Regions from separate parts of the Streptomyces sp. NPDC023838 genome, predicted to be linked through region 1. Evidence: riboswitches for the same ligand, from Rfam matches in the RefSeq annotation. Region 1 holds a riboswitch; each other region holds the start of a gene.
The links. Region 1 has a riboswitch for cobalamin ahead of AB0G17_RS11315 (iron ABC transporter permease). Riboswitches for the same ligand answer to the same signal wherever they lie in the genome.
Positions count from the first base shown of each region.

Region 1 (9,869 bases):
GTATGTCCGTTTTCACGGCTGGTGGATCGCGAGGTGACCGGCAGCGGGTGCGCCTCGCCCGCAGCGTCGCCCTCCTTCAATCTTCTCCCTCCCCGCGCACCGAAGCACGTCCGTGCCGGGGTCCTCCTGGTCACGGGCTGTGGTCGCGGCTGTCCCGTGGCGCGAGGGCCGCGAGGGCGTGCGTAGACCAGGACGGGGCGTCGGCCGCAGGTCCGCCGCAGCTCGCCGCAGACCCGGCATGCGCGTTCCGACGAAAAAAACTACGCCCCAAAACGACTTCCACGAAAGGGAGTTGATACATACGGTCGCCTTTGTCAGTTGGGACGACAACGTCAAGAAGGGACACCATGAACCAGAACCTTCGGGCGGCGGCCGCCACGGCGGCGCTTGTCACCGGGCTCCTCGCGGCGGGCGGCACCGCCCACGCGGCCGGACGCATCGACGCACAGCACCTCGCCGCGCACATCGACAAGGCGGTCGCCGCCGAGCAGGAGAGCGGCACGACCACGGGCGGGCCCATCCTGGGTGTGATCAACAGCCCCGCAGGCACCGAAGCCTCGTACTCCTGACAGGGCGGAGGTACGCACCGTGGACCAGCCGGGGGAAGAGCGCGTCGCTTGGTGTCCCAGTGGGGAAAGCGGCCGTCCGGAATCCGTTGTTCTGGGCGTCAGATCGGGGGAGAACGACCAGGTCGTCTATCTGGACGAGCCGGTGCCGGCATCGCAGGTCCTGCCCGCCATCCCCGAGGGCATCGCGCCCCACCGGATACTCCGGTTCGCCTCGCACTGCGTGTCCGGCTGTGCCAACCGGGTCGGCGACGACTGCGGTCTGATCCAGCGCATCCAGACCCTGCCGTCGTCCGGCGTGGCGGCAGCCGTGCCACGGTGCCATCTCCGTCCGCGCTGCAAGTGGTGGAACCAGGCGGGGGTGGACGCCTGCCACCGGTGCCCCGCCGTCGCCACGCTCAACTCTCCCGACGACGAGCTCGCCGTACTCGTCGCGGATCCCTCCACCACCGTGGAGCAGTTGGAGCACTGGATCGCCGCGGCCGAGTAGGACGAGCAGGAGTGACCCGCACGACTGACGAGCAGGACTGACGCGCACGACTGACGGGCTCACCAATCGATCGCCTGGCAGCGTCCGCAGATACGCTCCCAGCCTGGCGATCGCCGACGGGTTGCGCGGGCTCTCGACCAGGTCGGCGTAGTCGAGGACGAAGATGCGCCGGTGCTTGACGGCGGAGACGTTGCGCAGCGGGGCATAGGACAGGAGGAACTTCTTCTTCTCCTCGGCGCTCACATCTCCGTAGTCGCAGATGACGATGGTGTCCGGGTCGCGCTCGACGACGCTCTCCCAGCCGACGGTGGTCCAGGAGTCCGCCACGTCGTGCATGACGTTGACGCCTCCGGCCTCGGTGATGATCTGCTCCGGTGCGGCATAGCGGCCGGAGGTGAAGGGCGTGTCCCGGCCGCTGTCGTAGAGGAAGACCGACGGACGGTCGGCTCCGTTGGGCGCCTTCGCCCGCACGTCGGCGATCTGCTTCTTGAAGTCCTGGATCAGCGCGGCGGCCCGCTTCTCGACGCCGAACAACCTGCCGAGGTTGGTGAGGTCGGCGTAGAGGGCGTCCAGTGGCGGCATGATGCCGCGCGAGGACGACGTGCGGCCGTTGTGGCAGGACTCGGTGAGGACGTACGAGGCGACGCCGAGCTTCTTGAGCGCGTCGGGGGTGAAGCCTCCGTCCTCACGGAATCCGTAGTTCCAGCCGGCGAAGACCAGATCGGCGCGGGCGTCGAGGACGTTCTCCTTGGTGAGCTGGTCCTTGGACAGCCATGTCACCTTGTCGTAGCCGCCCTTCCAGGGCAGACCGCCGATGTCCCCCTTGTCGTCGGGCATGGCGAAACCAGCCATGCGGTCCTCCAGGCCGAGGGCGAACATCAGCTCGGTGATACCGACGTCATTGGTGACGACGCGTTCGGGGACCTTGTCGTACGTCACCTGGCGGCCGCAGTTGGTGAGGGTGACCGGCGATGACTTGGCGTCCCCGGACCCGGACGACTCGACCGTGGCACCACAACCGGTGGCGGCCACGGCCAGGCAGAGGGCGGTGGCGAGCAGCTTGCGCATGGGGATCCTCAGGTGGTGGGCGGGAGCAGGTCGAACAGGAGCTGGAGGGCGCCGGTTCCTGGATGGCGTACGCGGTGCGCGCGCACGCCGAACACCGACGCCAGCAGTGCGGGTTCAAGGACCTCGTGCGGCGGACCGCTGGCCGCGATCCGGCCGCCGTCGATGACGTACAGGACATCGCAGTGTGCGGCGGCGAGGTTGAGGTCGTGCAGGGCGGCCAGCACGGTCAGGCCGCTGTCGCGGACCAGCGTGAGGACGTCCAACTGGTGGGCGATGTCGAGGTGGTTGGTGGGTTCGTCGAGGACCAGCACCTGGGGTTGCTGGGCGAGTGCGCGGGCGATGAGGGCCCGCTGTTTCTCGCCGCCGGACAGGCTCAGGAAGCCCCGGTCGGCGAGATGGGCGACGCCCGTCCGCGTCATCGCCCGTGCGCAGATCTCCCGGTCCGATGCGGCCGTACGGTCGCGGTGCGGCAGCCGCCCCATGGCGACCACCTCGGCCACCGTGAAGTCGAAGTCGGCGGACGACTCCTGCGGCAGCGCGGCCAGGACGCGGGCGGCGGCCCGGGGGCGCATGGCGTGCAGAGCCTCGCCGTCCAGCCGTATGGTTCCCCGGGCCGGGCGCAGCGCCCGGTACACACTGCGCAGCAGGGTCGACTTCCCGCTGCCGTTGGGCCCGACGAGTCCGACGAACGCCCCGGTGTCCACGGCGAGCCGGACGTCCTCGACCAGCCGGGCCCCGGCGGCCTCGATCGTCACCTCGTCGATGTCGAGCCGCATCCTCAGCTCCCCCCGAACGCGTAGCCGCCGCGCCGCATCAGCAGCAGGAACGCGGGAACCCCGACCACCGCGGTGATCACGCCGACCGGCAGCTCGGCCGGGGCCAGCAGTAGCCGCGACAGCACGTCCGCCCACACCAGCAGCACCGCTCCGGCGAGCGGCGCCACGGCGAGCACCCGCCGGTGGTCGGCGCCGACCAGCATCCTGACGACGTGCGGCACCATCAGTCCGACGAACCCGATGGCCCCGCTGACCGCGACGACGGCTCCCGTGACGGCGGCCGTGACCAGGAACAACTCCCTGCGCAGCCGGGCCGGTTGGACGCCGAGGGCGGCCGCGGTCTCGTCGCCCATGGCGAGGGCGTTGAGCGCTTCGGCGCGCCACCGCAGCCACGTCCATCCGCCCGCCACGGTCACCGCGGCGATGGGGACCTGCGCCCAGGTCGCGCCGCCCAGACTGCCCAGCAGCCACATCATCGCCGACCGGGCCGCCTCGCCCCGGGCCGCACCGAACACCATGACCGTGGTGAGGGCCTCGAAGCCGTACGCCAGTGCCGTCCCCGTCAGGATCAGCCGCAGTGGGGTGAGCCCGCGGGGTGAGCGGGCCACGGCGTACACCAGCGCCATGGCCGCAAGCGCCGAGGCGAACGCCGACACCGACAGCGCCCACACCCCCAGCCCCGCGAACGCCCCCAGCAGGATGACGGCGTTGGCGCCCACCGCCGCACCCGAGGAGATGCCCAGGACGAACGGGTCGGCCAGCGCGTTGCGGACCATCGCCTGCACGGCGACACCGACCGCCGCGAGCCCGGCCCCGACGACGGCGCCGAGCAGGACCCGGGGCAGCCGGATCTCCCAGACGATGGTGTACGCGGCCGCGTCACGCGCGTGCACGGTTCCGCCGGTGAGCCCGGCCCACAGAAAGCGCGGCACGTGCCCCCAGCCGACCCCGGCGGCGCCAAGTCCCACGCCGCACATGAGTGACAGCAGGAGCACCAGTCCCAGCGCCAGGCTGAGCGGCAGCACGGGTATCCGGCCGGGGGCAGTCCTTCGGTGCACGGGCGGGGCCGTCCTTCGCATGGGCCGCCTGCTGAAGACAGAGCAGGAGACAGCCCGTACGGCCGCACCGGCCGCGCGGCCCCCTCTCGCAGTCCACGGCGAGCAGTCAACGGATCGCTGGACCCCTCGCGGGCGATCGGGCTCGCGCGACGGACCCCAGGGTCGCCGCGCACACCGTTGCGGGTCAGCGCCGGACTCTCACCGGACTTCCCCCACGGGAGGCAAGGCGAGCCTAACAAACCGCTCTCCAGGGCCGCCCGGGCCTACCGCCCTTGCCCGTCCCCGTACTCCTGCCCACGAGCCGTGGGGTGACGAATCCCGAGCGAGGACGCCCGGTGGCCGCCGGCTACTCGGCAATCGCGGTGCGGTAGATCCACTGGTAGACCCGCAGTGATCCCTCGGCGGTGTCCTGGTGCCGCTGGGTGGCCTCGAAGTGTTCGTAGCCGCCCCTGAACGGCACCTTCACCTCGGCGTCCGGCTCGGTGATCGTCACGATGCGGTCCGGCAGGTCATCCGGGCCGCCCTCAAGCACAGCCCTCGCAGCATTCGACACAGCCAGCTCCTTTGCGGGTCATTGCACGGCGGAGTGACTTCTTCCCCGGTCGTACACGGAACCACGGCCCCGAACTCCCAAATCCCTCCGCTGGACGAATGCCCGGCGTCGAGTAACGGGCGAGTTGTCACCCTCCCCCTGTCGGAGCGCACTGGCGTCCGGGTGACAAGTCGAACACCTTCGCCCCGAGGCCCGGCCATTTCGGCAAGCCTGCCAGGACCATTCCATGGGCACATTCCCCATGCCCTTGCGGCACGCGCCGAATTGGCCGCCATAGCCCAGGGCCGCGACAGAAGACCGAGTCAACCGGAGGTCATCATCGGCATGTCACACATCACCAGGCGCCTCGGCATGGCCGGTGCGGTACTGACAGCGGTGGCCGTCGCCGCCTCGTCGACCGGGGCGGGCTCGGCGGTGGCCGGGACGGCGTGTTTTGACCGCGCGAGAGAGCCCTACACCTCTCAGGTCGACAGTCATCTGCACTTCCGCCCGTTCGGTGGCCCGGCGATCGGGTTCGACGAACTCACCGGCTACCTGCACAAGAGCGGTGTCCGGCACGCCAGCATGTACGGCATCGGGCAGATGCTGCCGGTGAACTCCCCCTGCACGTACTACCTGGACTGCCCCGGCACATCCGTCGCGCCCAGCATGAAGAACGACTTCGCCAACGCCGAGAATTACGTGGCGGCGAAGCCCAAGGACCCCGAACTCGCCGTCTCCATGACCTTTATGGATCTGAATCACCCGGAGACCATCCCGCCGGGCATCGCGCTGTACGACAAGGAGTTCCCAGGGGTTTTCCGGTGGGCGGGAGAGGTGAACCTCGTCAAGCAGGCGCTGTTCCCCAACCACCACACCGCCGCGACGAGCGAGAACATCAAGAACTGGGCACCGTTCATGAAGGTGCTACGGAACCGCGGGATCCCGATCACCATCCACTCGGACCTCGGGAACAACGCGGAGCAGACCAAGTATCTCCATCTGATGGAGGAGACGCTTCACCGGTATCCGGCGAACAAGATCGTGTGGGCACACATGGGGCTCTCCAAGGAGCTCACCACCATGGATCCCGACCGGCACATCGGGATCATGAAGAGACTCCTGGACAAGTACCCCCGCCTCACACTGGACCTCAGCTGGCGGGTCCTGGAAGACAACTACTTCAGCAAGCCGGGAGTACGGCAGAAGTACGCCACGTTCTTCGACCGGTATCCGACCAGGGCCATTCCCGGCACCGACTTCGTGGCCTCGCGCGACAAGGACTACCACGTCTACGAGCAAGAACTCGAAGTCACCAGCCGGATCAACAAGGCTTTGAACGACCGGGCCTTCCGTGACATCGCCCTCGGAGAGAACTACTACCGGCTGCTCAGCCTCCACGAGAGCGCGCCGCAGGTATGCAGGGCAACGTGACGGACATACCCCGGGGCGAACGCCCCCTACTGCCACCACGTCTGAGCGCCGCAGTCGGCGAGCTCCACCGACTGCGGCGCTTCAGTCACCGGCGGCCCCCCGAGCCATCGGGCTCGCTCATCGAGTGCAGCTGGGCGAACTCCTCGGCGAGCATCCCCATCATGACGAGATCACGGTGTCGGCCGGCCAGGAACACGTGATCGCGGAGGCGACCCTCCTCGACGAAACCGAGCCGCCGGTGTAGCGCCAGCGATGCCTCGTTGTGGGCGAAGATCCGCGCTGCGCACTTGTGATAGCGCCGCTCGGCGAACATGAAGCGCAGCAGCATCACCACCGCTTCCGCCGCATATCCCTTGCCCCGGTGATCGGCGCCGATGGTGACGCCGTACTCGAACCACCCCGCACGCGGGTCCGCCTGGTGTGAGCCGACAGCACCCACCGTGTCGCCGGTCTCGACGGCTTCGATCGCCAGCCCGAAACAGTCGCCATCGGACTTGGCAGCAGCCTGTTCCCTGGCCCAGTCACGGAAACTCTCGGCGGAGCGGGGCGGGTTCAGCAGGTCACCCAACCGCTCCTCGTCCTCGGCGAAGCGCATGAACGCGGCCCAGTCGTCGGGCTCGATACCGCGCAGGCGTATCCGGCCGCCGGTCCAGAACGATGTCATCCCCTATTCGATCACGCCGCAACGCGGGCAGTACAGGTCACGCCGGGTGCGCATCGTCGCGGCCCACCCGCGCGCCCTCGCGGTCGCCCGAGCCGTCGCCCACGCCTCCCCGTGGGGTCGGCGCACCCTAGCCAACGCCGCGCATGTTCCGCTGGAAAATGCCAGAACTTCCCCCAGTGGGCGACACGCTGCGTAACCTCTCGTCACCTCAGCCGCGTCGAGCACCAGACGCGGAGCCCGTCCACGGCGGCACCAGGGAGGAAGTCGCGCGTGCTTGGAATCGATGAGTGTCTGCTGGAAACCATGGGGTTGCCCGGCGTGCGGGGCGCCGCGGTGGTCGACTGGACCAGCGGGCTGGCCCTGGGAACCATCGGCGACTCGCCCTGCGGCGACCACGAGACGACGGCCGCGGAGGCCGCCGAATTCGCCCGGACGGCGGCCGAACACCCCGCCTTCGCAGCGGCCGAGATGGAAGCGGTGGATGAAGGGGATGAGGCGGATCCCGCAGGGGCGCTGCCGGTCGAGGACGTGCTCGTCACCTCCCGCACCGGCTACCACCTCCTGCGATTCGTCGAGACGACCTTCGACAGCAGCCTCTTCCTGTACCTGTGGCTCGACCGCGAGCAGGGCAACCTCGCCATGGCCCGGCTGCGCCTGCGCGACCTGGCACAACGGCTGGTCCTCGGATGACGCTCACCGACGACGCCCGCGAGTCGGCTCTCGTCTCGCCCATGCTGGTACGGCTCGTGGCCGAGCGGGCCACCGGCGCGCTGCTGCGCGACACGGGCACCCTCTATCTCGTGGACGGGCAGGTGGTCCATGCGGAGAGCCCCGCCGCGCCCGGGCTGGAGGTGCTGCTCACGGCGAGCGGCCGCGTGCGGCCCGAGGGCTGGCAGCGGGCCGTGGACCAGGCAGGCGCGCGCGGCGCGGTGGGGCGCTTCCTCGTCGAGAGCGGACAAGTCGCCTGCGGGGAGCTGGAGTTGTGCCATCTCGGCGCGCTCCATGACGCGGCGTTCTTCGCGCTCGCACCCGGCAAGGGCCCGACCCGGTTCAGATACGGTGCCGTGCACTGGATCGGCCCCGTACGACCCGTCACCGCCCACGCGCTGGCCCGGGAGGCCGGGCGCCGCAGGGAACTGCTCGACCGGATCTGGCCCCACCCCGAGGTCGACACCGCGCCCGTCGTACGGGTACCGGACCGGCCGGGTCTGCCGGTCACCGTACGCCAGCGCACCCTGCTCGCGGCCGTGGACGGCGTCCGCACCCCGGGCGCCATAGCCCGTCTGCTGGGGCGGCCCGCCTTCCACACCATCGTCGACGTGCGCAGGCTCGCGGCGGTCGGCGCGGTCGAGACACCCCTGGCGCCCGCCCCCGGGGAGACCGTGCCCGAGTGGGTCGTACGCGCGTCCGCGGAGGCGGCGCATCCCTCTGACGAAGCGCTGCTCCGCAGGGTGCGGGACGCCCTGGAGGCCATGCCGTGATCCGCGCCCTGCGCCAGCGCGCCGAAAGGAGACAGCTGATGACGGCCGAAGCGGAGATCGTCGCGGAGCTGCGCCGACTGCGAACGCGCCTGCCACAGATCACCGGTGCCCTGACCGCCAGCGTCGACGGCCTCGTCCTCGCCCAGGACGCCGTTGACGAGGCCGAGTCCGTCGCCGCCCTGACGGCCGCCGCCCTCGGCGTCGCCCAGCGGCTCACGCACACCACCGGCCGCGGCGCCTTCCGCGAACTCCTCGTACAGGGCGAGGACGGCTACGCCGCCACCTACGCGGCGGGCTCCGCCGCCGTGCTCACCCTGCTCGCGCCGCCGCGCACCAACGTCGGCCGTCTGCATCTGGAAGCCCGCCGGGCTGGAGCCCGGATCGGCGAACTCGTGGACGGCGCTCTCGAACGGCTGGAGACCTCATGACCAGCACCGGATCCCGGGCCGCCCGGCCCCGGAGCTCGACACAGAACACCCACCGGAAAGGACGTGTGAACCCCATGGGCAACACCGAAACCGCGCTCAAGGAAGCGATGACCTCCATCGAGGGCACGATCGGCGTGGCACTCGTCGACTACAGCAGCGGCATGGCCCTCGGCACGCTGGGCGGCGGCAAGGACCTGGACCTGTCGGTGGCCGCCGCCGGGAACACCGACGTGGTCCGCGCGAAGGTGCGGACCATGGAACTGCTGGGCCTCAAGGACGAGATCGAGGACATCCTCATCACCCTGGGCGGCCAGTACCACCTGATCCGCCTCCTGAGGAGCCGCGGTCACACCGGCCTGTTCCTCTACCTGGCCCTCGACAAGAGCCGCGCGAACCTGGCGATGGCCCGTCATCAGCTGCGTCGGGTGGAGGACGCGCTGGAGGTGTGAGGCGCCCTTCCCGTAGGAGCGCTCAGGACGTGCCGGGCCGGACCCGGCACGTTCCGGCGCCCCGTCCGGGCGAACTCCTCCTGATCCCCCGGACGGCCACCTCACCGATCCGGTTCAGCGCCGGTCCGCCCCCGCGGGGGTGTCGTCGAGGAAGCCGCCCGACTGGTGCTGCCAGAGCTTCGCATAGGCGCCGCCCGCGGCGAGCAGCCTGTGGTGCGTGCCCTGTTCGACGATGCGGCCGCGGTCGAGGACGACCAGCTGGTCCATGGTGGCGACCGTGCTCAGCCGGTGCGCCACCACGAGCGCGGTCCGCCCGTCCATCAGCCGCCACAGGGCGTCCTGGACGAGGATCTCGCTCTCGGAGTCCAGCGCGCTGGTCGCCTCGTCGAGCAGCAGGATCGGCGCGTCGCGCAGGATCGCCCTGGCGAGGGCGACACGCTGGCGCTGGCCGCCGGACAGCTTCACCCCGCGCTCGCCCACCATGGTGTCGAAGCCGTCGGGCAGCGCGTCGGCGAACTCCGTGACGTGCGCCGCCTCGGCCGCGCGGCGGATCTCCTCGTTGGTGGCGGCCGGCCGGGCGAACGCGATGTTGTCGCGCAGCGTCCGGTGGAACATCGCCGGATCCTGCGGTACGTAGGCGATCAGGCCGCGCAGTTCGCCCTGCCGCAGCCTGCTGATGTCCCGCCCCCCGATCAGGATCCGGCCGCCGTCGATGTCCGTCATTCGCAGCAGCAGCCGGGTCAGCGTGGTCTTGCCTCCGCCGGACCGGCCGACGAGACCGATCTTCGTCCCGTCGGGAACCGCCAGGTCGAGGCCCTCGAAGAGTGGCTGCGCGCCCGCGTGGGCGAAGGTCACTCCTTCGAAGCACACCTCGCCCGGCCGCGCCGGCAGCGGTTCCGGGGCTGCCGGGTCGAGCACGGTCG
Region 1 is NZ_JBFAAD010000007.1:86,190-96,058, forward strand. It holds gene AB0G17_RS11300 (hypothetical protein) at 348-569, shown strand; partial or broken gene AB0G17_RS11305 (ABC transporter substrate-binding protein) at 1,135-2,124, opposite strand; gene AB0G17_RS11310 (ABC transporter ATP-binding protein) at 2,133-2,900, opposite strand; gene AB0G17_RS11315 (iron ABC transporter permease) at 2,903-3,958, opposite strand; cobalamin riboswitch at 4,068-4,200, opposite strand; gene AB0G17_RS11320 (DUF5988 family protein) at 4,305-4,511, opposite strand; gene AB0G17_RS11325 (amidohydrolase family protein) at 4,836-5,924, shown strand; gene AB0G17_RS11330 (GNAT family protein) at 6,010-6,588, opposite strand; gene AB0G17_RS11335 (hypothetical protein) at 6,859-7,278, shown strand; gene AB0G17_RS11340 (transcriptional regulator) at 7,275-8,069, shown strand; gene AB0G17_RS11345 (roadblock/LC7 domain-containing protein) at 8,108-8,497, shown strand; gene AB0G17_RS11350 (hypothetical protein) at 8,572-8,946, shown strand; gene AB0G17_RS11355 (ABC transporter ATP-binding protein) at 9,061-9,869, opposite strand, start outside.

Region 2 (9,869 bases), on a different contig from region 1:
CTGTCGTCAAATTCCCGTCTGTCCTGCGACGCCTGGCACGCACTCTCGCCGCACCGGGCGAAAGCCCACGTACGTCCAGTACGAGGGCTCTCGCCCGGCGCGCCGAGAGCACGCACCAGACGCCGCCGGACCGCCCTTCGGGCGACGACGGGAATGTGACGACAGGCCCTAGCCGCAGCAGCCTCCGCCGCAGCACCCGCCCCCGCCCCCGCCGGACGGCGCCGGCGCACCCTTGGCCATCCCGCCCACAGCCACGGTGGACAGCAGCTTCACCGTGTCCTCATGCCCGGCAGGGCAGGTCGCGGGCGCGGCCGACTCGGCCATGGGCCGACTGAGCTCGAACGTGTCGCCGCACGAGCGGCACCGGTAGTCATAGCGAGGCATGCCCCCAGGCTAACCGCCCGGTGGCGGGGCCGTGCGGCTTACCGCAGCGGCCGCTCCCGTACGCCCGGCTCCGCCTCCGCCTCCGCCTCGCGCCGCGCCTTCCAGTACGGGTTGTCGTGCGGCAGATTGCTGCCGACCCGCCCGTACATCCCGAAGACCATCAGCGCCAGGCCCACCAGGAAGCTGAAGATCACGTTCTGCATCTTGAAGGCGAGGAAATTCGCCGAGCCGCGGTCCAGCAGGGCCAGATTCACGAACCCGCTGATCAGGAACAGCACCCCGAGGGACATGTTCAGCCAGGACGCGAAGTTGCCGCCCTTGACCATGCCGTAGAGGAGCAGCGCTCCCACGACGATCGAGATCACGCTGAGCGTGCCGTTGGTGCTCAGCCCGGCGACCTCTTTGCCGCCGGTGTCGAAGAACCCGATGTTGTGGGTGAGCCCCAGGATGCCGAAGACGAGCAGGAAGAGCCCCATGATCCCGGCGCCGAAGCGGTACACCTGGCTCAGGCGGTGGTCGACGGGCAGGTGCTCGTCGAGGGACACATGGGGGGTGCGCAGGGGGTGGCGCACGGGATGAAGCGGCTGGGTGGCCATGGGCGGCCTCCTCGTGTCGTCCGTACTCCCAGGATCCGCCCGTCTCGCAGAGGAGACAACTCGTCCGGGCGGCGGACCTGCGGCATCCTGGCGGCGGACCTGCGGTATCCCGGCGGCATCCCTTGCGGTGGACCGGTGGCATCCCGGTGGCATCCCGGTGGCATCCCGGCGGAGGCCTGCCCGCGCTCCGGCGGGCCCCGGTGCCGCCCCTCAGGCTCCGTGCCCGCGCTCCTCGCGGATCTGGGCCACCACGCGCGCGGCGGTCTGCCGGACCGCCTCGGTCTCGGTGAGGAAGTGCCAGTAGTCGGGGTGGCGGCCCTCCAGCGTGGCGATCGCGCGGTCCAGCCGCGCCACGGCGTCGTCGAGCGGGCGGGCGTGGTGCGGGTCCGGGGTGTTGCGGCCGGACATCGCGAGGCGCTGCGCGTCCCGGATCGCGAAGCGCGTCCGCTGGATCTCCTGCTCCGGGTCCTTCGCCACGGCGTTGAGTCGCTGGAGCCGGTCACCGGCGGCCGAGACCGCCTCGTCGGTGGAGTTGAGGAGCGCCCTGACCGTACTCAGCCGGGAGGTCGCGTCGGCCCAGCGCTGCTCGTCGCGCGCGGCGGCGGCCTCCTTCAGCTTCTCCTCGGCCTGCCGTACGTTCACGAGCGCCTGGTCGGGGACCTGCTGGAGGTCCTGCCAGCAGGCGGCCGCGAACCGGCGCCGCAGCTCGCTCAGGACCGGGTCGACGGTCCCGGCCCGGGTGGTGAGCGCCTGCGCGCGCGTACGCAACGAGACCAGCCGGCGGTCGATCTCGGCGGCCCGCTCGGGCAGCCGCTCGGCCTCGGCGCGCACCCCCTCGGCCTCCCGCAGCACCCGGTCGGCCCGCTCCAGGGTCTCGGGCACGCCGTGCCGGCCCGCGCCCTGGTTGAGCCGGGTCAGCTCGGGCCCCAGCGCGGCGAGGCGGGCGGCGAGATCGTCCGCTCTCATTCCGGACGCCCGCACCGAATCGAGAGCAGTGCTCGCGGAAAGGAGCGCCTGTCGCGCCCGCTCCACGGCCGGCGCGAGCCGCGCCAGCTGGGTCTCGGCGGTGGACAGCAGCGGCCCCAGGCTCTGCTCGAACCGGTCGAGCTCGCCCTTGACCCGGACGAGGTCGTCCTTGGCCTTCGTCAGCTCGCCCCTGGCCCGGGAGGCCACCGAGGCGTCCAGGTCGTCACGGTCCAGGTCGTACGCGTCGACCGCGGTGATGTAGTCGTTGCTGACCTCGTCGATGCGCCGGCCGAGCGCCGCGAAGTCGTCGACGGCCTTGCGGGCGCGCGGCGAGCTGTCCACCGCGGTGATCGTCTCGATGGAGATCCGCAGGTCGCGCTGGGCGGTGTCCAGCTCGTAGAAGGCGGCGGCCGCCGCGTCCTTGGCCGCCTGCGCGTCGGCCCGCACGCTCTCGCCGCGCCCGCCGAACCACCGCCGCGTCCCGCCTCCGGCGAACGCCCCGGGCAGCAGCGCGGCCCCGAGCACCAGCGGCAGCGCGACGAGCGCGAACGCGTCCCCGAGGACCCGCAGCCCCCCGGCGGCCCGGCCTCCGGCCACCGGCCCTCTGGCGGCCCGGCCTCGGGCCACCGGCCCTCCGGCGGCCCGCACTCCGACACCGGGGACGATGGCACCCGCTCTGCTGTACGGCCGCGCGTGTGTCGCCGTCACATCCCTCTCCCGTGCCGTGTCCGCCTGCCGGTTCATTCTCCCACCTGGTACTGACGAACACACCGGCCGATTAGTTCGCACTCTCCCGCCGCCCCGGGCCGATCCGGCCTCCCGCGCCCCCGCGTCCCGCGATCCGAACCGGGCCGCCGCCGAGAACGCGTTTGCAGCCCGGCCCCGGAGGCCATGTACGCTGTTCCCTCATCCACGGATGTGCCACGGGCGTGTAGCTCAGGGGTAGAGCGCTGCTCTTACAAAGCAGATGTCGGCGGTTCGAAACCGTCCATGCCCACCCGTAGGAAGCGGCAGGTGAGAGCCTGCCGATGGCCCCCCGGCCGATCTCGGCCGGGGGGCCGCTTCATGCCTGCTTCATGCCCGGACGTCACAGGGATGCCGCATCCCACCACAAGGGAGGCCCCCCGCCGATCAGGGCGGGCCCCTTCGTCGTTACCGTTCCCCCTCCGCCGGCCGCCCGCACCGCAGGTTCCAGCGCCCCGCCCGGCCCGAGAGTTCCGTCAGGGTCAGGGGGGCCACGTCCAGGCGCCAGAAGGAGGCGGGGGGCAGGGTCAGGGCGTGGGTCACGGCCGCGCGGACCACCGCCGGGGAGGCGACCGCGAGGATCCGGCCGCCCGCCGCCGGGAGCGTGTCCAGCCACGCGCCCACGCGCGCGATGAGCGCGAGCAGGCTCTCCCCGCCGTGCGGCGCCGCGGCGGGATCGGTGAGCCATGCCCGTACGCCCGTGGGATCCGCGGCGCTCAGCTCGTCCAGCCGGCGCCCCCGCCAGCGGCCCAGATCCCAGTCGGTCAGGGCCGGTTCGTCGCAGGTGGGCAAGCCGTCCGCCAACTCGTAGAGGGAGGACGGCGGCTTCAGTCGGCGGGCCGGGACCGGAAGCGCCGCCGCCGCGGCCTTGACCCGGCGGACCGCGCCCTCGTCCGGGGCGGCCGCGTCGTCGCCGACTCTCGCCTCGCGCGCGTAGCGGTCGGCCGGGGGTGAGATCAACATCACGCGTACGGTCATGGGACAAGCAGAGCACGGCCGTTGACGCACTTCGCGCGGGGGCTGCGCCCCCGTACGCCGTAGCGGTGCGGTCCGTCACGCGGTACGGTCTCGTGGACATAAAGACGGTGTGAAGGAAGCCCGGTGAGAATCCGGCACGGTCGCGCCACTGTGAACCCGGCGAGCGCCCTCAACAGGGAGCGAAGGCGGGGAAGTCAGACCCACCACCGTCGACAAAGGCACCAATGACCGGGACGCGTGTTCCCCAGGAGGTTCTGCCGTGGCACTCTCCGCCGCCCCTGCGCCCAGCGCAGCTGCAACGCCGGCCATCACCCCCATCTCGCTCAAGGCGATCGCTCCCTGGGCGCTCTTCTTCGGCATCCTCATGCTCGTCCTCCTGTACTTCGTCGGTGCCGAGCAGGGCGCCACGAACCTGATCTCCGGTGAGAACGTCCATGAGTGGCTCCACGACGGACGCCACCTGCTCGGCTTCCCCTGCCACTGACCGGGGAACCGACTCGTGAACTCCCTGTCCGTCAGGGCCCTGTTGGTGCGGGGCATGATCGCCGGTCTGGCGGCGGGCGCCCTGGCGCTCGTCGTGGCGTACCTCCTGGGTGAGCCCCGGGTGGACGCGGCCATCGACTTCGAGGAAGCGCACGCGCACGAGCACGGCGAAGAGGTGTTCAGCCGCACCCTGCAGTCCACCGGCGGCCTCGCCACCGGTGTGCTGGTGTTCGGCGTGGCCATCGGCGGCATCGCCGCGCTCGCGTTCTGCGTGGCGCTCGGCCGGATCGGCCGCTTCGGGCCGCGCGCCACGGCGGCGCTCGTCTCGGTCGGCGCGCTCCTGACCGTCTACGTCGTCCCGTTCCTGAAGTACCCGGCGAACCCGCCGTCCATCGGTGACCCCGACACGATCGGCAAACGCACCGCCCTGTACTTCCTGATGATCGCGCTGAGCGTGCTGCTCGCCGTCGCCGCCGTGATCCTCGGCAAGCGGCTCGCGCCCCGCCTCGGCAACTGGAACGCGACCGTCGCCGCGGCGGCCGCCTTCCTGGTCGCCGTCGGGCTCGCGTACGCGTTCCTGCCCACCGTCAACGAGGTCCCGAAGGACTTCCCGGCCATGCTGCTCTGGCGGTTCCGCCTGGCGGCCCTCGCCATCCAGGTGACCCTGTGGACCGGCTTCGGGCTGGTCTTCGGCCACCTCGCCGAACGGCTCCTGGTGCCCAAGGCCGCACCGGCCGGGCCCCGGGACTCGGGCACGACCGTGGAGAGCACGGCCGCGGCCGCCCACTGACCCTGGCACCGCCGCACGCACGAGGGCCCCGGACCGTGATGGTCCGGGGCCCTCGCGCGCGTAGGCCATGCGCTGTTCTCGGCGTGCTGTGTGCTGTGTGCTGGTTGTTGTGCGCTGTGGGTGCGGTGTGCTGTGGTGGCGCTCGATCAGTCCGGGCGGCGCAGGGAGAACAGACGGCTCTGCCGCTCCCTGCGGTAGCGCCGCTCCCACCGGTCCATACGGTCCCGGCGGGCGCGGTAGGCCCGATAGTCGGTGTCCGTGCCACGGCCGCCGCCGGCTCCGGACGAGCCGCCGGACGGTGCCGTGGAGCGGCCACGGCGTGGGGCGCTGAAGAGTACGGCCACCACGGCGACGCAGAACACGATGCCGCCGAGACTGAAGCCGAAGCCGTACAGGACCAGCGCCAGGACGAGTAGCAACAAAATCATGGCGTGTTCCTCTAGGGACGGATCGGGGGCTCCCCTCGCCCCCGGGCGCCCTCCAAGCTACTCCGGTACGGCGGGAGTTGGCCTCCGAGTTGTGCGGGCGTCGGCGCCTCACGCGCCCCTACAGCCCGCGCAGCCGCTCCATCTCCCGGCGGTCCCGCTTGGTGGGGCGGCCCATGCCCCGGTCGCGCACTCCGGCGGCCAGTACGTCCGAGCGGGCGGGCGGCGGCGGGCTGTTGTCGACATAGGTCTCGGCCGCGATCGTCGCGCCCACCCGCTTGCGGATGACCTTCGCGACCACGACGATCCGCTCCCGCCCGTCCAGGCGCAGCCGCACCTCGTCGCCCACCTTCACGGTGTGCGCGGGCTTGACGCGCTCGCCGTTGAGCTGGACGTGACCGGCGCGGCACGCCGTCGCCGCCTGGGAACGCGTCTTGGTGAGCCGTACGGACCAGATCCAGCTGTCGATCCGTACGGGCTCGGAGGGCCCCGCCGGTCCCGCCGGTCCCGCCGGGCCCTTGGCCCCCTGTGCCTTCACCGCGTCTGCTGCCGCCATGCCCACGACTCTACCGAGGCCGTTGTCAGTGGTACCCGTCACACTTGAGGCATGTGCAGAAGCATCAAGACGCTCAGGCCGCCGGTCCTCCCCGAGGAGGCCACCGACGACGAGATCCGCGCGGCGGCTCTCCAGTACGTGCGCAAGGTGTCCGGCTTCCGTGCGCCCGCCGCGCACAACCGGGAGGTCTTCGACCGGGCGGTGGACGAGATAGCGCGGGCCACGGCCGAGCTGCTCGAAGGCCTGGAGATACGGGGAGTGCCGGTCAGGACGTCGGCGTCGGCGTAGGTGCGGCGCGGGTGCGCGTAGGTACGGCGCTGGTGGAGGTGCGGCCGGGCTGCGAGGCGTGCGATCAGGGCTGGTCAGGCCTGTTCAGGCGGCCGGGCTGGCCGCCGTGGCCGCGGCCGGGCGGCGCATGACGTAGGCGGCGAGGGAGCCCGCCGCGAACAGGGCGAGGACGGAGATGCCCGTGCCGAGCCAGGTCGCGCCGAGCCAGCGCCCGCCGAAGTAGCCGAGCCCCACGCTGTATCCGGCCCAGACCACCCCGGCGAGGGCGGACCACGGCAGGAACTGCCTGGGGGTGCGGTGCGCCGCGCCCGCGCCGAGCGAGACGACGGACCGGCCCGCCGGGGCGAACCGGGCGATGACGACGAGCGCGCCGCCGCCCCGGCTCAGTGCGGCGCCGAGACGTTCCTGTGCGCGGGTCAGCCGGCGCGAGCGGGCGATGGCCCGGTCCAGCCGCGCCCCGCCGCGCCAGGCGAGGCGGTACGCGACGAGGTCGCCGAGGACCGAGGCCGCGGCGGCGCAGGCGGCGAGGAGGAGCAGGTCGGGCACGTCGCGTATCGCGTGCGGGGCGCCCGCCGCGGTGGTCGACCCGGCCGCCGCGGAGGTCGCGGCGGTGATCACCAGGACCCCGCTGGGCAGGACCGGGAGGAACACGTCCAGGAGAACGGAGACAGTCACCACGGCGTAAATCCATGGGCTGCCCGTCAGCAACCCCACACTCTCCAGCACTACGACCCCCGAACGGAATGCGCCCCGCTGTCGCTGGTCCGCGGTCGGGTCGCTGTACAGCCGTACAGCGTACGCCTGGGGCGCGCGGGGTTTCCGTTCGGGGGTGGGATGTCACCGGCGACCCGGTGAACGGCTGTGCGGGCGGTGAGGGTGCGTCAGCGTGCCGCGCCCGCCGGGGCGGCGGTGGCGGCCTCCGGCGCGGTGGCGGTGGCGCGGGCGCCGAGCAGCTGGTCGAGGGCGAGGGCGCCGGGGCCGGTGAAGACGAGCAGCAGGAAGACCCAGCTGAACATCGCGGCGTTCTCGCCGCCGTTCTGCAGGGGGAGCAGTGCGCCGGACTGGTGCACGTCGAAGTAGGCGTACGCCATGGAGCCCGAGGAGAGGAAGGCGGCGGAGCGGGTGAAGAGTCCGGCCATGATCAGCAGGCCGCCGACGAGCTGGATGACTGCCGCGTACCAGTAGGGCCAGGCGCCGGTCTCGACGGTGCCGCCGGTCCCGGCCGCGCCGCCGAACCAGCCGAAGAGCGAGGCGGCGCCGTGGCAGGCGAAGAGGAAGCCGGTGACGATGCGGAAGAGGCCCAGGGCGTAGGGCTTGGCGCGCTCGGTGTTCAGAGCGGAGGGGAGCGTGGGGGAAGCCATGGGGACGGGCTCCTTCGGTGTGGGGGACGGGGCCGGTGGAGCCTCAAGGTTAGGTAGACCTGAGTAGTGCTTGCAAGTTCAAGTTTAAGTAGATGTCTCAATTCTGGTTGAGGCTGGCCGAAATTCATCTTTACGGGGGGCATATGTGAACGTATGGCGAACGCGCCGGGACGCAGGGTTACGAGTGGAGTGGCGGCGCGCGGGGCTGCGAAGGCGCCTCGGGCGGCTTACGGCTCGGGCTTTACGGAGTTCGGCTCGGGCTTTAGTGCGTGAGGTCCTCGTCCAGGACCGTGACCAGGCGGGCCCCGTCGCGCCCGGCTGCCCGCGCCTGGTCCAGCCGGAGGCGGGCCGCGCGGCCGGTCAGGGTCAGCGTCATCAACTGGTTCCCGAACCAGGGGCCGCCGGCCCTGCGCCAGCGCACCGGCGGCGCGCCGAGACGGCCGTGCCGGGCCAGCGCCCGGCCGAGCCGCCGCCCCCACCGGCTCCACCCGAAGCGGAACATGGCCCGCAGGGACGGCGGGACGGAGTTGTGGACGGGCGAGCAGGTCAGCTGGAGCACGCGCGCGTCGGGGCCGCCGGTGGGCCAGACCGGCTCCGCGAGGTACGCGTGGTGCACATCGCCGGAGAGCACGCAGACCGTGGCGGGCGCCTGCGGCACACTGCCGGCCTGAGCGATCAGCTCCGCGAGCCGGGCGAAGGAGGACGGGAAGGCCGCCCAGTGCTCCAGGTCGGCCCGGCGGCGCACCTTCTCGCCGAACCGCGCCCAGCGCGGGCCGCGTTCGCCCCGGCACAGGGCCGCGTCCCAGCCCTCCGCGTCATGGACGAGCGGCGGCAGCAGCCACGGCAGCGAGGTCCCGATGAGCAAGTGGTCGTACGGGCCGGTCCTTTCGGGGCTGGTGGCGTCGGAGCCGGTCGCCTCGGGGCCAGTCCCGTCGAGGGCGGTCGCGTACGGGCCGGTCCCCTCGGGGTCCGTCCCGTCGAGCACCTGCTCCCGTACCCAGTCGGCCTCCGTCTCGTCGAGCATCGCGCGCTTCTGCTCGTCCAGGACCCGGGCCGCCCGGCTGTCCACCATCAGCAGCCGTACGCGTCCGAAGTCCCGGCGGTAGCTCCAGCGCGCGGTGGCCGGAGAGGTGCCCGCCTCCGCCGCGAACCGGCGCAGCGCCTCCGTCCCGTCGGGGCCGCTCCGTACCGCCGCGTACAGCGGATCGGCGGCGAGTTCGGCGGGCGGGAGATTGCCGAGGTGCTGGTAGACCCAGTACGACATCAGTCCGCCGGTGAGCCGCTCCGCCCACCACGGGGTGGCGCGCATCTCGGCCAGCCAGGCGGCGCTGGTGTTCCAGTCGTCGATGACGTCGTGGTCGTCGAAGATCATGCAGCTCGGCACGGTGGAGAGCAGCCAGCGGATCTCGGGGTCGCCCCACGACTCGTCATAGAGCCGGGTGTACTCGTCGTAGTCCCCGACCTGTGCCCCCGGCGGGTCGGCCAGATCGCGCCGGGCCGCGAGCCAGCGGCGGGTCGCCCGCGAGACGGAGTCGGCGTACACCTGGTCGCCCAGGAGCAGCAGGACGTCGGGCCGCTCGGCGTACGGGCCGGTGTCGGGGGCGCTGTCCGGGGCGGCGTCCGGGTCGGTATCCGGGGCGGCGTCCGCGTGCGTGGCGTCGGCGGTCAGCCGTGCGGCGAGGCCGGTGGCGAGCGTGTCCAGGGCGTCGGGCCCGGCGGGGTCGCGCTCGCCCTTGGGCGGGGCGCCCCAGCGGCAGGACCCGAAGGCGACCCTCAGCGGGGAGCCGCCGGGCGCGGGCGTGCGGATCACGGACGGGGGGAAGGGGGAGCGCTCGGGCGGCCACACCCGCCGCCCGTCGAGCAGCACTTCGTACGGGGTGGCGGCGCCCGGGGTGAGGCCGGTGACCGGGACCAGCGCGTAGTGGTGCCCGCAGATCTGGAACGTAGGGGAGGAGCCGGAGGCGCTGTCGGGGCAGCGGACCGCGACCGTGCACGGGCGGTCGGTCTCGACCCAGACCGTGGCCGAGGCGCCCGAAGCCCCGTCGACGTACCGCAGCAGTGGTCCCAGGCGCAGTCCGGCCATGTCGTCCCCTCCGTCGCTCCGTACGGTACGGAACGACGGAGGGGCGAGACAGCCCCGGCGGCCCGGCGGGTGGCGCCGAAGCGGGCGGGTCCGGGCTCAGCAGCCGTTGAGGACGTTCTGGAGGGCGGACTTCTCGGCGGAGTCCACCTTCAGGTCGTAGTAGTGCTTCACGTCCACCCACATCCGGGCGTACGTGCAGCGGTAGGCGGTGCGCG
Region 2 is NZ_JBFAAD010000005.1:229,269-239,137, reverse strand. It holds gene AB0G17_RS08930 (zinc ribbon domain-containing protein) at 169-384, opposite strand; gene AB0G17_RS08925 (DUF4383 domain-containing protein) at 423-980, opposite strand; gene AB0G17_RS08920 (hypothetical protein) at 1,191-2,690, opposite strand; tRNA gene AB0G17_RS08915 (tRNA-Val) at 2,872-2,943, shown strand; gene AB0G17_RS08910 (histidine phosphatase family protein) at 3,099-3,668, opposite strand; cobalamin riboswitch at 3,745-3,891, shown strand; gene AB0G17_RS08905 (CbtB domain-containing protein) at 3,928-4,152, shown strand; gene AB0G17_RS08900 (CbtA family protein) at 4,168-4,941, shown strand; gene AB0G17_RS08895 (hypothetical protein) at 5,088-5,369, opposite strand; gene AB0G17_RS08890 (RNA-binding S4 domain-containing protein) at 5,488-5,922, opposite strand; gene AB0G17_RS08885 (DUF2277 domain-containing protein) at 5,974-6,210, shown strand; gene AB0G17_RS08880 (VTT domain-containing protein) at 6,295-6,936, opposite strand; gene AB0G17_RS08875 (DoxX family protein) at 7,092-7,571, opposite strand; gene AB0G17_RS08870 (alkaline phosphatase D family protein) at 7,834-9,654, opposite strand; gene AB0G17_RS08865 (HNH endonuclease family protein) at 9,751-9,869, opposite strand, start outside.
Region 2: linked by a shared signal. The riboswitch ahead of AB0G17_RS08905 (CbtB domain-containing protein) and the one ahead of AB0G17_RS11315 (iron ABC transporter permease) in region 1 are both predicted to bind cobalamin.

Region 3 (9,869 bases), on a different contig from region 1:
GGCCGGAAAGCCCAAACGGAATGGGCGCCGCCCGGATCCCCCACGGGCCACACACGGCCGGAGGTCCGGGGGTTGCCCCCGGGTCAACACAGCCCGCTGACGGGCAGAAAGCCCAAACGGAACGGGCCCCCACCCGAATCCCACACGGGCCACGCACGGCCGGGGGTCCGGGAATCGTCCCCGGGGCAGCGCAGCCCGCCGACGGGCAGAAAGCGCAAACGGAATGCGGCGTGGCCGGCCGGGGGCCCTACATCAGCGGGGTCAGGAAGCGTCGTAGTGCCTCCTCGTAGCGGGTGGGGTTCGCGTTCCACATCGAGGCGTGCGGGGCGTGCTGGACTGTGTGAAGGGTCACCAGGTCGGGGCGGCGGGCCGCGAGTTCGCGGGTGAGGGGCCAGGAGGCGAGGGTGTCGTCGGGGCCGTGGAAGACCAGGGCAGGGACGCGCAGCGCGTTGGGGTCGGCCGCCTCGCGCAGATGGTCGCCGTGCGGGCCGGTGCGGCCCTGGGCGGCCCGGACGGCGAGCGGCAGCAGCGCGCTCGGGGCGCCGTGGGCGACGGCGAGGGCGCGCACGGTGGCCTCCCAGTCGAGCACCGGCGAGTCGAGCACGACGCCCCGGATGTACTCGCGCATCCCGGAGCGCGCGGCGGCGTGCAGCGCCATGGTGGCGCCGGTGGACCAGCCGTGCAGGATGACGCGGTCGGCGCCGGAGCGCACCGCGTACCGGATGGCGGCGTCGAGGTCGCGCCACTCGGAGTCGCCGAGGTGGCCGAGGCCGTCCGGGGAGCGGGGGGCGCCCTCGTCGCCCCGGTAGGCGAGGTCGAGCACCGGCAGCTGCTGGCGGTGCAGGAACCCCATGACGTTGAGGGGGTGCTCGCGGGTGGTGCCCAGGCCGTGCACGGCGATCACCCAGGTGCTCCGTACGCCCTTGACCAGCCAGGCGGGCAGCACGCCGAGCTCCGCGGGGATCTCCACGTCCTCGTGGTCGAGCCCGAGCGCCTCGGCCGGGGTGCCGTGGTGGAGCTGCGGGGTGAGCCGGACCCGGTCGCCCGGCTGCGGGCTCCCCTGGGTCACCCGCTCCAGGCGGCGCACGACGGTGTCGGCCGGGTGCGGCACGTCGACGACGTCGCCGACCACCGCGCGGATGCCGGACCCCTCGACCCCGTACGTCCCGGGGCGCAGCGAGGCCAGGCAGCGGGTCAGGGCGATCCGCCCCGGCGCCGTGGCGTGGACGGTGAGCTCGGGGTCGGCGGGCAGCGGGCGGCCGGGCGACGCCCTGAGGGCCGCGTCGCTCGCGTACCGTCCGGCGGCCACCGCTGCCGCGCCGACGCCGATGAGTGTGGTGACGGCCGCTGCCGTCGCTGTAGCCGGGCGCACCCTTCCAGTGTCGGCAGAACGCGGCGGCACGGCCAGTGGGCGGGGCCCACTGGGGCACCCGCCGGGCCGCGGGGCGTCACTTCTGTCCGTATCCCCGGAACTGTTCGGCCGCCCGGTCGAGGTCGGCGGCCGAGAGCAGGGAGGGGGTGCGGCCGGGCACGGAGGAGGCGGCGAGCCAGAGGCGGCACATCCACTCCAGCTGGGCGGTGCGGTCGTACGCCCGGGAAAGCGTGGTGCCGTACGTGATCGTCCCGTGGTTCTGGAGGAGGCAGCCGGTGCGGCCGTCGAGGGCGTGGAGCATGTTCCGCGCCAGTTCCTCGGTCCCGTACAGCGCGTAGGGCGCGACCCGGACCGGGCCGCCGAGCGTGGCGGTCATGTAGTGGACCGGCGGGAGCTCGGTGACCAGGGTGGAGACGGCCGTGGCGTGCACGGCGTGGGTGTGGACGACGGCCCGGGCGTCGGTGTTCCTGTATACGGCCAGGTGCATGGGCAGCTCGCTGGTGGGGCGCAGCGTGCCGGTCACCTGGTGGCCGGTGAGGTCGACGGCGACGGTGTCGCCGGGGCCGAGGCGTTCGTAGGGGACCCCGGTGGGGGTGACCAGGACCAGGTCCCCGACGCGTACGGAGACGTTGCCCGAGGTCCCCACGACCAGGCCTTCCTCGGCGGTGCGGCGCGCGATGGCGGTCAGCTCGGCCCAGGCCGAGGCGATCGCCGCGGAGTCGTTCGGCTCTCCCATGGGGGCGATCCTCGCAGGCTCCGCGCCCGGGGCGGCGGAGTGAGCGGTATCTCGTCAATGGCGCCTCTGTGGCCGGTATGCCCGGCTTGTCAGTGAACGACCACACGAGAAACCGGCTGGATACACCGTGAAGTCCGACCCAGTTCACCTTCCGTTCATCCAGGTTGCTTACGTTCGTACAGCCACTGACGTCGAACGATTGACTGGGTAAATGGAACACATCACGCTGCTGCTCGCCATTGTGGTCGTGACAGCTCTAGTGTTCGATTTCACGAACGGTTTCCATGACACCGCCAACGCGATGGCCACGACCATCTCGACCGGCGCCCTGAAGCCCAAAGCGGCGGTCGCCATGTCCGCCGCGCTCAACCTGGTCGGCGCGTTCCTGTCAGTGGAGGTCGCCAAGACGATCTCCGGCGGGATCATCAACGAAAAGGGCATCAGAACAGAGGTGATCTTCGCGGCGCTCGTCGGCGCGATCCTCTGGAACCTGGTGACCTGGCTGCTCGGCCTGCCGTCCAGCTCCTCCCACGCCCTGTTCGGCGGTCTGATCGGCGCGGCCGTGATGTCGGCCGGCTGGTCCTCGGTGAACGGCTCGACCGTCGTCACCAAGGTGCTGCTCCCCGCCGTCGCCGCCCCGATCGTCGCGGGCGTCGCCTCGATGCTGGCCACCCGTCTGACGTACCGGATCAACCGGAACGTCGACCCGGCCGCCGAGAAGGCCACCGCCAAGGGCTACCGGGCCGGGCAGATCGCCTCCGCCGGTCTCGTCTCGCTCGCCCACGGCACCAACGACGCGCAGAAGACCATGGGCATCATCACGCTCGCCCTGGTCGCCGGCGGTGTGCTGCACCCGGGCGCCAACCCCCCGATGTGGGTCATCGTCTCGGCCGGCATGGCCATCGCCATGGGCACCTACCTCGGCGGCTGGCGCATCATCCGCACCATGGGCAAGGGCCTGACCGAGCTGGCGCCGCCGCAGGGCTTCGCCGCCCAGTCCGGTGCCGCGACCGTCATCCTGGCCTCCTCGCACCTCGGCTTCTCGCTCTCCACCACCCAGGTCTGCTCCGGCTCCGTCATGGGCGCCGGCCTCGGCCGCAAGGGCGGTGTGGTCCGCTGGTCCACCGCGAGCCGCATGTTCATCGCCTGGGGCCTGACCCTGCCTGCCGCGGGGCTGGTCGGCGCCGGCGCCGAGTTCCTCACCGGCCAGGGCACCTGGGGAGTCGTCCTCGTGGCGCTCCTGCTGATCGCGGGCTCCGGCTTCATCTGGAAGCTGTCGCGCCGCGAGCCGGTCGACCACCACGACGTCACCGCCACGGCCACCGAGACCCCGGCCGAGCCCGCGGGCGTCGTGACCACCGCGATGGCCGCCGTCACCCCGCCCCCGACCGCCGCCGCCGTGGCCGCCGACCTGACGGCCACCATCCCGGCGCCGGCCCCGGTGGCCCCCGCCGACCCGGCCCGCCCGGCCACCGTCTGACCCGGCCGCGCACCCCTAAGGAATCGTCATGCACATCGACTGGGCAGCTCTCGGCACCGTCTTCGGTGTCAGCCTCATCGTCACCGTCGGCCTGGTGGGCCTGTTCACCGTCGGGATCGTCGGCCTCAGCAAGCAGCAGTCCGCCACGGCCGGCAAGGGCAACGTCGCCGTGGCCCGCACCACCGCCTACCTCTGCTTCGCGCTCTGCGCGGCGGCCGTCGCGTACGGCATCAATCTGATCGTCGCCAAGTAGTCCGGCGAGCAGCCCGCGCACAGCGCCCCACGCACCCCAGAACCGCCCTCCGGCCCCGCCGGGGGGCGGTTCCCTGTGTGCCTGCGCACACTCTCCCGTCGCAGGTCAGCAGTGAGTTGACGGGCGTTCCCGGGCATGGTGGACTGCCCGAGCCATTTACGGCGGCAGAAGAGGAAGCCGGTGCGAATCCGGCGCGGTCCCGCCACTGTCATCGGGGAATCATCCCCGTGAGCCAGGAACTCTCACCGCCGGTCGACGTCGTACCAGGGCGCGGACACCCTGAGTGAGGACATACCGCCATGCGCGCCTGCCTGTTGCCGGCACCCCCCGGAAGTACCAGAGCCCTTCTCGGCGTTGCGGCGGGCTGACCCCATGCGTGCCGATCGCACTTTCGCGTACGGCGCCACCGCCGGTCTCCTCGGCGACCTCCTCCTCGGCGACCCCCGCCGCGGGCACCCGGTCGCCGCGTTCGGCCGTGCCGCGGCCGCCGTGGAGCGCGCGCTGTGGCGCGACCACCGGGGCTGGGGCGCGCTGCACACCGCCGTGTGCGCCGGAGGCGCCGCTAGCGCCGCGCTGCTCGCCACCCGTGCCGTACGACGCCGACCCGCCGCCTCCGTGGCGCTGAGCGCCGCCGCCACCTGGGCCGTCGTGGGCGGCACTTCACTGGGCCGGGAGGCCCGCGCGATCGGCGCGGCCCTGGAGGCCGGGAACGTCGAGGCGGCCCGCGCACGTCTGCCCCATCTGTGCGGACGCGACCCGCAGTCCCTGGACGCGCCCGGCATCGCGCGCGCGGTCGTCGAGTCCGTCGCCGAGAACACCTCGGACGCCGTCGTGGGCGCGCTGGTGTGGGGGGCGCTCGCGGGAGTGCCGGGTCTGGTCGCGTTCCGTGCGGTCAACACGCTGGACGCGATGGTCGGCCACCGCTCGCCGCGCCATCTGCGGTACGGATGGGCCTCGGCGCGCCTGGACGACGTGGCGGGCTGGCCGGGCGCCCGGCTCACCGCCGCGCTCGCGGTGGTCGCCGGAGGTAATCCGCGCGCCGCCACGCGCGCGTGGCGGACCGACGCTCGCAAACACCCCAGCCCCAACGCCGGCCCCGTCGAGGCGTCGTTCGCGGGCGCGCTGGGCGTACGGCTCGGCGGCACGCTCTCGTACGGCGGCCGCGTCGAGCACCGGCCCGTCCTGAACGGGGGCGGCCGGGCGGTGGAAGTCCCCGACATCGAGCGGGCGGTGCGGCTGTCGCGCCGGGTGGGCTGGCTGGCGCTGGGCGTGGCGATCGCGGTGAGGAAGGTACGAACATGAGCGGCGGACTGCTGGTCGCGGGCACCACCTCGGACGCCGGGAAGAGCGTCGTCACCGCCGGGATCTGCCGGTGGCTGGTGCGTCAGGGCGTGAAGGTCGCGCCGTTCAAGGGACAGAACATGTCCCTCAACTCGTTCGTCACGCGCGAGGGCGCCGAGATCGGGCGCGCGCAGGCGATGCAGGCGCAGGCGGCGCGCGTCGAGCCGTCCGCGCTGATGAACCCCGTGCTGCTCAAGCCGGGGAGCGATCGGTCGAGCCAGGTCGTACTCATGGGCAAGCCGGTCGGCGAACTGAGCGCCAGCGGCTACCACGGCGGGCGCCAGGAGGCGCTTCTCGGCACCGTCGTGGACTGCCTGGAGCGGCTGCGGGGCACATATGACGCCGTGATCTGCGAGGGGGCGGGCAGTCCGGCCGAGATCAACCTGCGGCGTACCGACATCGTCAACATGGGCGTCGCGCGCGCCGCGAAGCTGCCGGTGGTGGTGGTCGGCGACATCGACCGGGGCGGGGTGTTCGCCTCGTTCTTCGGGACGACGGCGCTGCTGAGCCCCGAGGACCAGGCACTGGTCGCCGGGTACATCGTCAACAAGTTCCGGGGCGACGTCTCGCTGCTCGAACCCGGCATCGACATGCTGCGCGGGCTCACCGGGCGCCACACGTACGGGATCCTGCCGTTCGCGCACGGGCTCGGCATCGACGAGGAGGACGGCATGGGGGTCCCCCCTGCTCGAGGAAGTTCGAGAGCTCGGGGGAGGGTGTCGTTGCGGGGCGCCGTGCGCGAGTCCGTGGTGGCGCCGCCGGTCGGCGAGGACGTGCTGCGGGTCGCGGTCTGCGCGGTGCCGCTGATGTCGAACTTCACCGACGTCGACGCCCTCGCCGCCGAACCGGGCGTGATCGTACGGTTCGTGGACCGGCCCGAGGAACTGGCCGACGCGGATCTGGTCGTCGTGCCGGGAACCCGGGGCACGGTCCGGGCGTTGGAATGGCTGAGGGAACGGGGGCTGGCGCGGGAGCTGGCGCGCAGGGCGGCCGAGGGGCGTCCGGTGCTGGGGATCTGCGGCGGGTTCCAGGTGCTCGGAGAGCACATCGAGGACGAGGTCGAGTCACGGGCGGGTTCCGTGGCGGGGCTCGGACTGCTGCCCGTACGGGTGCGGTTCGCGGCCGAGAAGACACTTGCACGGCCGACCGGCGAGGCGCTGGGCGAGCCCGTGGAGGGATACGAGATCCACCACGGCGTCGCCGAAGTGCTGGGCGGGGAAGCCTTTCTGGACGGATGCCGGGTCGGTGCGGTCTGGGGCACGCACTGGCACGGATCACTTGAGAGCGACGGATTCAGGCGACGGTTCCTGGAGCGGGTCGCGAGCGCCGCCGGACGGCGTTTCGTGCCCGCCCCGGACACGTCGTTCGGCGCGCTGCGCGAAGAGCAGCTGGACCGCCTCGGCGACCTCATCGAAGAACACGCGGACACGGACGCGCTCATGCGGCTCATCGAGCAGGGCGCGCCCGCCGGACTTCCCTTCATCGCACCTGGAGCACCCGCATGAGCACTGTGCTGTTGTTGTCGACCGCCGACACGGATCTGCTGGCGGCCCGGGCCTCCGGGGCGCCCTTCCGGATCGGCAACCCGACCCGTATCGACGTGGCCGAGGAGCTGCCCGCGCTCATCGAGGGCGCGTCGGTGGCCGTCGTGCGCCTGCTGGGCGGCAAGCGCGCCTGGGAGGACGGGCTGGCGGCCCTGAAGGCGTCCGGCGTCCCGACGGTGCTGCTCGGCGGCGAGTCGGTGCCGGACGCGGAGCTGATGGCCGAGTCGTCGGTCCCGGCCGGCGTGGTCGCCGAGGCACTGCGCTATCTGGTCGAGGGCGGACCGGGCAACCTCGTGGAGCTGTCCCGGTTCCTCTCCGACACCGTGCTCCTGACCGGCGTGGGCTTCGCCGAGCCGGAGAAGATGCCCGAGTGGGGCGTGCACGGCACGCGCGCGTACGTGGAGGGCCGCCCCACGGTGGGCGTGCTCTTCTACCGCGCCCACGAGCTCTCCGGCAACACCGCCTTCGTCGACGTGCTGTGCGACCGCATCGAAGCCCAGGGCGCCAACGCGCTCGCGGTGTACGTGGGTTCGCTGCGCGGCGCCGACCCGGCGCTCTACGAGACGCTGGGCCGGGCGGACGCGCTGATCGCCACCGTCCTCGCGGCGGGCGGCACCACCGCGTCGCAGGCCAGCGCGGGCGGCGACGAGGAGGCGTGGGACATCGGCGCCCTGGCCGACCTGAACGTGCCGGTGCTGCAAGGGCTCTGCCTCACCTCGTCCAAGGCGGCATGGGAGGCGTCGGACGCCGCCCTCTCCCCCATGGACGCGGCGATGCAGGTCGCCATCCCCGAGTTCGACGGCCGGCTGATCACCGTCCCCTTCTCCTTCAAGGAGCAGGGCCCGGACGACGTGCCGGTGTACGTGGCCGACCCCGAGCGGGCCTCCCGGGTCGCCGGAATCGCGGTGCGCCACGCCCGCCTGAAGCACAAGCCGAACGCGGAGAAGAAGCTCGCCCTGGTCTTCACCGCGTACCCGACCAAGCACTCCCGCGTCGGCAACGCGGTGGGCCTGGACACGCCCGCCTCCGCCGTGCGCGTCCTGGACGCGCTGCGCGACGCCGGTTACGTGGTGGAGGGCCACCCGGACAACGGCGACGAGCTGATCCACCGCCTGATCAACGCGGGCGGCCACGACGTGGAGTGGCTCACCGAGGAGCAGCTGGCGGCCGCCCCCGCGCGCGTGCCGCTCGCCGACTACCGCGCCTGGTTCGAGAAGCTGGAGCCGGAGCTGCGCGACGGCATGCTGGAGCACTGGGGCGAGCCCCCGGGCCAGTTGTACGTGGACGGCGACGAGATCGTGCTCGCCTCCCTCCAGTTCGGCAACGTCGTCGTGATGATCCAGCCGCCGCGCGGCTTCGGCGAGAACCCGATCGCGATCTACCACGACCCCGACATGCCGCCGTCGCACCACTACATGGCGGCGTACCGGTGGCTGGAGAACAGTTTCGGCGCCGACGCGATCGTCCACATGGGCAAGCACGGCACCATGGAGTGGCTGCCCGGCAAGGGCCTGGGCCTCTCCTCCGGCTGCGGCCCGGACGCGGTCCTGGGCGATCTGCCGCTGGTCTACCCGTTCATCGTCAACGACCCGGGCGAGGGCACGCAGGCCAAGCGGCGCGGCCACGCCACGGTCGTGGACCACCTGGTCCCGCCGATGGCCCGCGCCGACACCTACGGCGACCTGGCCAAACTGGAGCAACTCCTCGACGAGTACGCGCTGGTGAGCGACCTCGACCCGACGAAGGCCCCGGCGGTGCGCGCGCAGATCTGGACGCTGGTGAAGGCCGCCGAACTCCACCACGACCTGCACATCGACGAGCAGCCGGACGACGGCGACTTCGACGAGTTCGTCATGCACATCGACGGCTATCTCTGCGAGATCAAGGACGTCCAGATCCGCGACGGACTCCACATCCTCGGCGGCGGCCCCGAGGCCGAGCCCCGGGTCAACCTGGTGCTCGCGGTGCTGCGCGCCTCCCAGGTGTGGGGCGGCCAGGCCAACGCGCTGCCGGGCCTGCGCGCGTCGCTGGCCGAGCACTTCGGCCTGGTGGAGAAGGAGCTGCTCGCCGAGCCGGGCGCGCCGCTGAAGGTGCCGGTGGAGCTCACGGACCGGGTCGAGGGCCCGGCGCGGAGCGCGGCGGACGCCGTGGACCTGCTGGAGCAGCTGTGCCGCCGCCTGGCGGAGGGCATGGAGGAGCGCGACTGGGCGGCGGCCGCGTGCGGCCCCCTGGTGGCGGAGGTCCTGGGCACCGAACTCGCCCCGGCCGTGGCGGTCCTCGACTTCGCCTGCCGCGAAGTGGTGCCGCGCCTGGCCCGTACGACGGACGAGATCACCCACATCCTGCGGGCGCTGGACGGCGGTTACGTGCCGGCGGGCCCGTCGGGCTCCCCCACGCGGGGCCTGGTCAACGTCCTGCCGACCGGCCGGAACTTCTACTCGGTCGACCCCAAGGCCATCCCGTCCAGGCTGAGCTGGGAGGTCGGCCAGGCGCTGGCGGACTCGCTGGTGCAGCGCTACCTCGCGGACAACGGCGAGTACCCGAAGTCCGTGGGCCTCACCGTCTGGGGCACCTCCGCGATGCGCACCCAGGGTGACGACATCGCCGAGATCCTGGCGCTGCTCGGCTGCCGCCCGGTGTGGGACGACGCGTCCCGGCGCGTCACCGGCTTCGAGGTGGTCCCGATCGCGGAGCTGGGCCGTCCCCGCATCGATGTGACGGTCCGCATCTCGGGCTTCTTCCGGGACGCGTTCCCGCACGTGGTCGGCCTGCTCGACGACGCGGTGCGCACGGTTGCGGAGCTGGACGAGCCGGCCGAGTCCAACTACGTCCGGGCGCACGCCGACGAGGACACCGCCGAGCACGGCGACCGCCGCCGCGCCACGGCCCGTATCTTCGGCTCCAAGCCGGGGGCGTACGGGGCGGGCCTGCTCCCGCTGATCGACGCGCGCAACTGGCGCTCGGACGCGGACCTGGCCGAGGTGTACGCGGTGTGGGGCGGCTATGCGTACGGGCGCGGGCTGGACGGGCGCGCGGCGCGGGGCGACATGGAGACGGCGTTCCGGCGGATCGCGGTGGCGGCGAAGAACGTCGACACGAGGGAGCACGACCTGGTCGACGCGGACGACTACTTCCAGTACCAC
Region 3 is NZ_JBFAAD010000032.1:63,640-73,508, forward strand. It holds gene AB0G17_RS29860 (hypothetical protein) at 248-1,372, opposite strand; gene AB0G17_RS29865 (class II aldolase/adducin family protein) at 1,449-2,108, opposite strand; gene AB0G17_RS29870 (inorganic phosphate transporter) at 2,320-3,588, shown strand; gene AB0G17_RS29875 (hypothetical protein) at 3,617-3,841, shown strand; cobalamin riboswitch at 3,964-4,106, shown strand; gene AB0G17_RS29880 (cobalamin biosynthesis protein) at 4,214-5,143, shown strand; gene AB0G17_RS29885 (cobyric acid synthase) at 5,140-6,687, shown strand; gene cobN (cobaltochelatase subunit CobN) at 6,684-9,869, shown strand, end outside.
Region 3: linked by a shared signal. The riboswitch ahead of AB0G17_RS29880 (cobalamin biosynthesis protein) and the one ahead of AB0G17_RS11315 (iron ABC transporter permease) in region 1 are both predicted to bind cobalamin.